DNA from 2 places in the Erwinia tracheiphila genome. Region 1 is predicted to be linked to the other one. Evidence: predicted binding sites of a transcription regulator. Region 1 holds the regulator's gene; the other holds the start of a gene.
What was found. Region 1 encodes LexA, which represses DNA repair genes until DNA is damaged. Its sites were predicted from a motif close to TNCTGTATGTACATACAGNA; they were not measured.

Region 1 (4,583 bases):
ACCTGCCTGTTAAGATAGCTGACCAGCGGCAGGGGTTCACCAAAGTTGACATAGCCCTGACCCAGATTGCGTAGCTTTCTCAGCCCGCGCACCATCTGCATAAAGCCTTCTTTTTCCTTGGTGGCACCACGCAGCTCTTTAGCATAGGTGCTCACTTCCATGACATGCTCATACCCGATATAGATTGGCACGAGGGTGATCGGGCGATTACCGCCGCGCAGCATCGCCTGGATGGTCATCGACAGCGTGCCGGTTTTAGGATCAAGCAAACGGCCCGTACGTGAGCGGCCACCTTCCACAAAGTATTCAATGGAATAACCACGGGTAAACAGCTCACCCAGATATTCACGGAAGACAGTGGAATAAAGCTTGTTGCCTTTGAAGGTCCTGCGGATAAAGAATGCGCCGAGGCGGCGGAAAATCTGCCCGGCAGGCCAAAAGTTCAGGTTAATGCCAGCGGCAATGTGTGGCGGCACCAGGCCTTGATGATAGAGCACGTAGGAAAGCAGCAGGTAATCCATATGACTGCGATGACAAGGCACGTAGACAATCTCATGACCGTCCTGCGCCAGCTGACGCACGCGCTCACCGCCGTTCACGTTAATTCCCTGATAGAGCTTGCTCCACAACCAACCCATCACGCGATCGGTCAGGCGGATGGCTTCATAAGAGAAGTCAGCCGCAATCTCTTCCATCAGTTCCACTGCATTCTGCTGGGCTTTGTCAAGAGAGATTTTTTTACCGCGTGCTTCATCTTCAATCGCTTTTACGATCGCTTTTGATTGCAGTAGCTTATTGAACAAATCCTGGCGGACAGGCAAACGAGGGCCAATGGCGGCCAGACGCTGGCGGGCAAAATGGATTCGTGCCACTCTTGCCAGCTTTTGCGCGATAGTCTTATCCGTGCCGTGTTCGGTTGCCATACGGCGCATGGAAACCATCGGCGAAAAACGCACGAAGCTGTCACGCCCCAGCCACAGTACGGCACAGAATTTCTGAATACCGTTAAGCATACGCAGATGGGGTTGCTCTTCACCCTGAATCTCACGGCCCGGTGCCCGGCCAAACATGACCGAAACCGGGACCATCTGCACATCAAGATGAGGATTGCTGCGATGCAAATCCAGATAATCGTGAAACAGCCTCACCGATTCCAGGTTAGGGACAAAATATGGAAACAGGCGGGGGCCATCATGAATAAACACATGCCGGGGTAACACAGTTCCGTCTATTTCCAAGGGTTCCAGCGGGTCGGGAAGTTCCTGCTTGCGGCACTGCTCGCGTAGCGCCAGAAGATCGGCCTTTGAATCGTATGGCAGCACATACATAATAGGGCGTGAGGTATCCAGTCCCAGTTCAGTAATGGGATCTTTAGGAATGGCCTTACTTCTTACCAAAACTTTTACCGGTAAATTCAGTGTATTATAATAAAAACTACGCCAGCCTGACATAGACAATATGAAACCTCTTGTTAGCAAAACGCTGCAAGCATATCAGAAAGCGCCATTGAGATCTGTGGTGACGCGAAATGTGCTCGCCCTGTTTGCTGACGTTATTACGATATAAAGGTTTTTTCAAACATGACAAACAGTGTTAGCGGACTGACTCGCATTATTAAAGCGGTTGGGTACTCGTGGAAAGGTATCCGTGCTGCCTGGCAGAATGAAGCGGCTTTCCGTCAGGAAGCCGTGGTGGCGATCGTAGCTATTATCATTGCCTGCTGGCTGGACATTGATGCAATAAGCCGGGTGTTAATGATTGGCTCTGTTGGGCTGATTATGATTGTCGAGATGATCAACAGCGCCATTGAGGCCGTAGTCGATCGTACCGGTAGTAACTACCATCTGCTGTCCGGCAGAGCCAAAGATATGGGGTCGGCGGCTGTTTTACTGGCTATCTTGCTGGCCATCTTTGTCTGGGGTACGTTGCTGTTCGCGCATGTTCTCTAGCGCTCGCATAACTTTATCGATGGCTGTCTTTTGCCTAACTTTAGTTTTCAATGTGCAAATACCTGTATATACTCACAGTTGACTGTATAAACAACCAGGGGGCGGGATGAAAGCATTAACAGCAAGGCAGCAGCAGATTTATGACCTGATACGTGAACACATTAATCAGACTGGGATGCCGCCAACGCGTGCAGAAATCGCAACCCAGCTTGGTTTCCGTTCCCCTAATGCGGCTGAAGAGCATCTTAAAGCGCTGGCGCGCAAAGGCGTCATTGAAATTGTCTCTGGTGCCTCGCGGGGTATCCGTCTGATGATGGAAGAAAATGAAGGCTTGCCTCTGATTGGTCGCGTTGCGGCAGGTGAGCCTTTGCTGGCGGAACAACACATCGAAGGGCACTATCAGGTTGATCCTGACTTGTTCAAGCCTGGCGCAGATTTCCTGCTGCGCGTTAGTGGCATGTCGATGAAAGACATTGGCATTATGGACGGTGACCTGCTTGCCGTGCATAAAACGCAGGATGTGCATAATGGGCAGGTTGTGGTCGCGCGCATTGATGATGAGGTCACCGTGAAGCGTTTGAAGAAACAGGGGAATGTCGTACAGCTTCTGCCTGAAAACAGCGACTTTCAGCCGATCGTCGTCGATCTTAACAAACAAATCCTTTCTATCGAGGGACTGGCAGTCGGTGTGATTCGTAACGGTAACTGGCTGTAAGCATCTGTTCACAAAAAGACTTTTTGTTTTTGCTGGCCATCGCGCCCCATTGTGCTGAGGGCTGAATTGTAACTCCGTCAGCCAGTGGGTGATGATGCGATTCTTCAGTCATTCTGACAGGCATCTTTGGCGGCTGGCATTGCCAATGATCCTGTCCAATATCAGTGTGCCACTCCTTGGTCTGGTTGATACCGTTGTAACCGATCATCTTAATAATGCCAGCTATCTTGGCGGCGTGGCGGTGGGTTCTGGCAATCGATCCTGCCAGTCTGTGGGGTATATGTTATCTGCCGGACGGCATGTTTATTCGCGCCAGGCGTGCCAGAGAGATGCGTAACGGTATGCTGATTTCAGTCTGTAGCTATGGTTTAACACTCTTTACCGTGCCGATCCTGGACAATCACGGTTTGTGGCTGGAAGTTACTGTTTTTCTGATAATGCGTGGTGTCACCCTCGGGGCAATCTGGTGAAATCACTGGCGCAACAATAACTGGTTTGCCAGTTGACATATTCTGTTACTCAACCTTTTCGCCTCTTATGTCCTGATTTTGTTAATTTTTTTCTTATCCAATCAATAACGGTAGCAATTTCAATCCTGATTCGTGTGATTTGCAAAATTTATACTGTATTTAACTGTAATTTCAGTATTTCATAGCGCATAATTTTGCAATCGTAGATTTTCTGAAACGATATCACCAAGTCTGTTAACGTCTGGTTGAAGGAATAACGCAAATGAATAAAGATGAAGCCAGCGGCAACTGGAAACAGATTAAAGGTGAAGTGAAAGAGGGCAGGCTCACTGACGACTATATGACCGTAGTAGGAAGGTAAGCGCGATCAGTTGGTGGGTAAAATACAGGAACGTTACGGCTACGCTAAGGATCAGGCAGAGAAAGAACTCAGTGACTGGGAAAGCCATAACAATCACCACTTCTGAAAATAATCACCGTTGAGGTATGATTTTCAAAGTTGGTGGCACAGGGATGTGTCTGTACGCTGGTTGCTTTTCCTCCCTACATAACGGCCTTGAGTATCAATAATTCCTTAAAACACCCGTAGTCAACGCCCGCGTTTCCGGGGGGACAGTGCATGATCATGTTCACATGCATCCTGATGTTTACAGGCTTCCACTTCGACACACAGTTTGCACAAGCCATGTGCCTCAATAACGCTGTTAGTCAGAATAAACCCTGAAGGCAGAGCCAAAGCTTTTAATATTTTTTCCACTCCATCGGCGTGCTGCTCTGATACTGCTCCGCAGCGATCACAAATAAGCATGGCGGAAACATGGGAATGCTGCTCGAAATGATGACACACCACGTAGCTGTTTGTGGACTCAACACGATGTACAAAACCCTGTTCCAGTAAAAAGTCCAGCGCACGATAAACGGTAGGCGGTTTTGCCTGTGGCTCTCTGACGCGAAGTAAATCGAGCAGGCCATACGCGCTGATGGCGCCCTGGTGTTGACACATCAGACGAAGCACTTCCAGCCGCTGAGGTGTCAGCCTGACGCTGCGTTGTTGGCAGAGTGCTTCGGCCTGCAAAAGAATTTTTTCAGCGGTGTTTACTGTCATCATTTACTCCAGAGCCAGATCGGTTTGTTATGTTATCACGCTCAATGTAAAACGCCGAATTCTCAGCCAGAAGCCATTATGTCGCTGCAAAATTGCCCTGATTTGGGCATTTACCAATGAAAAACACAGTAATTTGCATTATTGGTGGTGTGTTAATGAAATTAATGGGTGGTGCCAGTTAATTCAGTATTATACGTTTTCTTTTTAATGCCGCTAATGTTATTTATCGCGCGATATCTTCCTGACAATGTTTTTAAAGCCGCGGGCCAGTTTCGGGGCAAAAAAAGTGCATCCTAGTCTTATTTTCTCAGGTCCGTAACAGATAAATAAAACAGCACTAACCA
Region 2 (4,583 bases), 2.0 Mb from region 1:
TGTCATCAGAGGAAAATTTTCACTGCCCTTGCGAAACATCTCCAGTGAATCAATCTTTGCGTTGCTGGTTTCTGGTGCCTTCAGGCTAACGGGTACCGTGGGCTGCTTGCCCGGCCCCGTTTTTCAGCCACGGTTTTCCAGCTGCCCTCATCAGGAGCAAGCGAGTCCATTCCAGCTTCGCGGAATCAGGCCCGGTTAACGGGGTCTGATGAGTGATTTCCTTATTATCGGTTTCTTTCGACATGTTTATAGCTCCGGTAGCGGTCATTGCAGACTTCAGTGACTATAGATTCAGTCAGGCAAGTACGCCTGGAAAGAGCAGGGTTTAATTCAGGACGTAAAAAGGGCGGGGTAATATCCGCCCTTTGATGCAATAAATGCTTAAAGTATAAATCAGCGCGGAATTAATGTCGCATCGTTTTCTGCATCGCTGTGCAGACGTGAGGTATCCGTCTGTTTTAGCCACTGACTGGTCAGCGTGCCGGCAGTGATAGAACCGTTTACGTTCAGTGCGGTGCGGCCCATATCAATCAGCGGTTCAATTGAAATGAGCAGTGCGACCAGCGTGACTGGCAGGCCAAGAGTCGGAAGCACGATCAGGGCCGCAAATGTTGCGCCCCCCCCTACGCCGGCGACGCCAGCAGAACTGAGCGTAACGATGCCAACCAGCGTGGCAATCCACATCGGCTCGAAGGGATTAATACCCACGCTGGGTGCGACCATAACGGCCAACATTGTAGGATACAGTCCGGCACAGCCATTTTGTCCGATAGTGGCGCCAAATGAAGCAGCGAAGCTGGCGATGGATTCGGGAATGCCGAGGCGGCGCGTTTGCGCTTCCACACTTAGGGGGATGGTGGCCGCGCTGGAACGGCTGGTAAATGCAAATGTGATAACCGGCCATATCTTACGGAAGAAGTGTGCGGGATTCACACCGTTGATGGACAGCAATAACGCATGCACGGCAAACATAATGGCTATTCCCAGATAGGAAGCTACCACAAAGCCCCCGAGCTTAATGATTTCGTTAAGGTTAGAGCTGGCAACGACTTTGGTCATCAGCGCCAATACACCATAGGGCGTAAGTTTCATAATGAGGCGTACCAGCTTCATTACCCAGGCCTGCAATACGTCGATGGCTGCCAGCACGCGTTCACCTTTAGGCTTATCATCTCTGAGCAGATGGAGCGACGCCACACCGAGAAAAGCCGCAAATATTACCACGCTAATAATGGACGTAGGATTTGCGCCGGTGAGCTCGGCAAACGGGTTTTTAGGGATAAACGAGAGCAGCAGCTGTGGCGGTGACAGATCGGCAACTTTACCCATGTAGTTCGACTGTATAGCGGCCAGGCGGGCCGTTTCCTGTGGGCCCTGCACAAGGCCACTGGCATTCAGGCCGAACAGCCAGGTAACAAACACCCCAACCAGCGCAGATATCGCGGTGGTAAACAACAGCACACCAATAGTTAACGTACTGATTTTGCCCAGTGAAGAGGCGTTATGCAGACGAGCGACCGCGCTGAGAATAGACGCAAATACCAACGGCATGACAATCATTTGCAGTAGCTGAACATAGCCGTTACCGACAATGTTAAACCACGTGACAGATTCTTTCAGCACCGGGCTACCCGAACCATAAATAGCCTGCAGGCCGAGGCCGAAAACGATGCCAATAACCAGACCCGTTAATACCCGTTTAGACAGACTCCAGCTGGTGTTGCCAATTCTGGCGAGAATAACCAACAAAACGACAAATATCGTCAGGTTGGCCAGTAATGGATAGTTCATCCCTTGTCTCCAGTCGCTGCGGAAGATGACACTGCGTTGCGTAATCAACGCTATTGTTATTGCACAACCAGTGCTTAAGTTCGGGAATGGTATCAGCCAGGCAAAGTGTCGCTATATATCCAAAGGGCATGTCTTATAACCAAAGCTTGTTTATTGGTGGTTTAACCCGCATCTTGCTGGTGTAACAAACGACCAAGATTTTCCTGGAGTGAATTAAATATTTGTGTCGTCCAGCCTTTCTCTGCGAAAGGGGACATACCGGCAGGAAGCCAAATGGCATAAATGACCAGCGCGATACAGAACAGGCGTTCAAGCTGATTACCCTTCTGGCTGTTAAGCAATGGCAAGCGAAAACGCCAGCGACATGGCCATAAAAAAGGGACGCCAGCGGGAGTTAACATATCGGCGAAGATATGGCTGAGATAGCCCAGTACCAGCCCCTGAAAAGCATCGGGGGGAATCAGCAACTGCGAGGGGAGTTTGAGTTGCAGCAATGCCATGCCGCTAAGAACGGCAAGGAAGCTGTGCGTAAACCCGCGGTGGCCAAAGACGCGGGCTATGGGTTGTGAAACCCATTTAAAACGCTGGCCAAGAAATGATTTAGGATGATCGATGTCAGGCAACAGGCAGGTTAGCAGCGCGGCGGGCAGAATATGCCACCAGTCGCCGTTTGCCAGTTCAGGCGTAAGTTCAGCCTTCCTGGCAAAAATGGCGCTGGCAATCGCAAAAATAAGATGGCCCTCAGCCGTCATAATTATACCTGATTATTTCACTGTAAATTAATCCAGTATAGGGGATCTGTACAGTAGAATAAACAGGTTACGTTGTAACGAAAAATGATTTTCCCGTTACAACACCTTGTCAAACCAACAGCGTAGCGCTGCTTGACATATCATTTTCCCAGTAAATCGCTCGCGGTCAGTTCAAAAAGTGAGGCCAGTTGCACATCTGCCAGCGTCCAGCGAGGGTCGCCAGAACCACGATTGACCGCATCCGGGCTGCTTTGCTTGCAATCATGCCGTTGAATGAGCCTTCGGGCGTCACACAGCGAAGGGGATCCACACCGAGTTTGCTCCTGGGGGTGGGTTTACACAACGGCAGTGATTCTGCTGAAGTCAGCACATCGAAAGAGTGATGCAGATTAAACATTGTCAGCACGCGTTTCAGCATGGAAATCGGCGGAGCGGATACCAGACCAAATTTCAGCCCTTCTGCCTGACACCGTTGCAGGGCCTGTTCAACGTCGGGTAGCAAAGGGCGGGTTTCCTCTACCAGTTCCTGAGTATGTACAATAATACGGCGCGTGACTTCATGCTGGTCCGCGCCTTGCCAGGGAAGGCGCTCGTGCCACAAACTCACCACCTGATCGATGCGTAAACCCACGGTGTCAGGCAGCGCATCACGACCGGAGAGGTCAACGCTCAACTGAACCAGAATTTCCATCTCCGCCTGTTCCCACAAAGGTTCTGAATCGATCAGCAGGCCATCCATATCAAAGAGTGCGGCAAGAATGGTGCGAGAGTAGGGCATGGCTGTTTCCATCAAAAAAATAACCGACACCATAACAAATGTTATGGATATCCACACCTTCTGCCCGGCTGTACTGTTGAAAATAGCTGGCCCATTTTTTCAGGCACATTTTATTTCCTGAGGGTAAACTTATAGCTTCATATCAGGATGACAGGAAGAAAGCATGACATATCAGCAGGCTGGCCGGATTGCGATACTGAAACGTATTACTGGCTGGATTATCTTTATCCCGGCGCTCATTTCAACATTGATCTCACTAATGGGCTTCCTTGAAAAAAGCCGTGAAAAGCATGAGAGCATCAATGCGGTTATGCAGGATTTCTCACATGTAATGATTGATATGATTCGTTTTAATACTGGTTTCCTCAATGGATTCTGGCACAATTCTCCGGTACCGGATTTTAATCATGAGAGCAATATCACCTTCTGGATTATCTACGCTGCAATTTTCGTTGGCCTTGCATTACAGGCCTCCGCTGCCCGTATGTGGCGGCAGTCAAGACGTATTAAAGAAGGGATTGAAGATCAGCTGATTCTGGAAAAAACGAAAGGAACGGAAGGGCGCACGCGTGAACAGCTTGAAGAAAAACTCGCTCTGCCTGGACATACTATTTTTCTGCAATTTTTCCCGCTTTATATTCTGCCAGTAGCAATTATCGTAGCAGGCTATTTTATTCTTAAATTACTGGGTCTTATTGGATAACCGCGCTGAAGAAAACATCAGGCTGGATAAGGAAATTTCTGATTCAGCCTGTTACGCTTCATCAACATCAGGTTATCGCTCTTTATCTGGAATGATTATGATATAATGCAGTCCTTCAAGCGGGCTATAACACCGCCAGGCAGTAAATTATTTTAAAATAAGCGGCACACATTATTATTGTTCATGATGACACTTTATAAAAAGCAGCATAAGGGCAGCAGCTGTTCCGCTTAGTTTAACCGCATGACATTACGACAGGCATTAAGTAAAGGGTTTGCTCATATTAATGTATGGCCGCTCTGTGGTTGTCTGCAACCGCGTTGTTCATTACTGCACTGCGCCACTCACCTCCCTGAATAATGCAAAAGATCCTCCGGTCATCATTTTTGACAGGCAATTTCTGGTTAAATAGCGAGTACTCAGAGGGCGTAAAACGTTATTAGCACCATTGTTACAGGCAAAAACAGTTACCGGATGTGGCGCAAATCTCAAGCGCGGATTCCGCGTTATTTCTCGCCTGTGTTAAGACTAAAAAGAACGCCCCTGGTCTGCATAAACA

Region 2: LU633_RS14400 (metal-dependent hydrolase) is a predicted target of LexA. The motif match lies at 2,562-2,581, and genes of this name have one in related genera.

What each region holds. Positions count from the first base shown of each region.
Region 1 is NZ_CP089932.1:4,737,160-4,741,742, reverse strand. It holds gene plsB (glycerol-3-phosphate 1-O-acyltransferase PlsB) at 1-1,451, opposite strand, end outside; gene LU633_RS24550 (diacylglycerol kinase) at 1,581-1,949, shown strand; gene lexA (transcriptional repressor LexA) at 2,056-2,664, shown strand; partial or broken gene LU633_RS26390 (MATE family efflux transporter DinF) at 2,759-2,914, shown strand; gene LU633_RS26385 (hypothetical protein) at 3,033-3,173, opposite strand; partial or broken gene LU633_RS24530 (CsbD family protein) at 3,397-3,601, shown strand; gene zur (zinc uptake transcriptional repressor Zur) at 3,724-4,239, opposite strand.
Region 2 is NZ_CP089932.1:2,720,885-2,725,467, reverse strand. It holds partial or broken gene LU633_RS26240 (catalase) at 1-170, opposite strand, end outside; gene LU633_RS14405 (L-cystine transporter) at 394-1,791, opposite strand; gene LU633_RS14400 (metal-dependent hydrolase) at 1,953-2,543, opposite strand; partial or broken gene hxpB (hexitol phosphatase HxpB) at 2,684-3,321, opposite strand; gene LU633_RS14390 (YniB family protein) at 3,485-4,024, shown strand.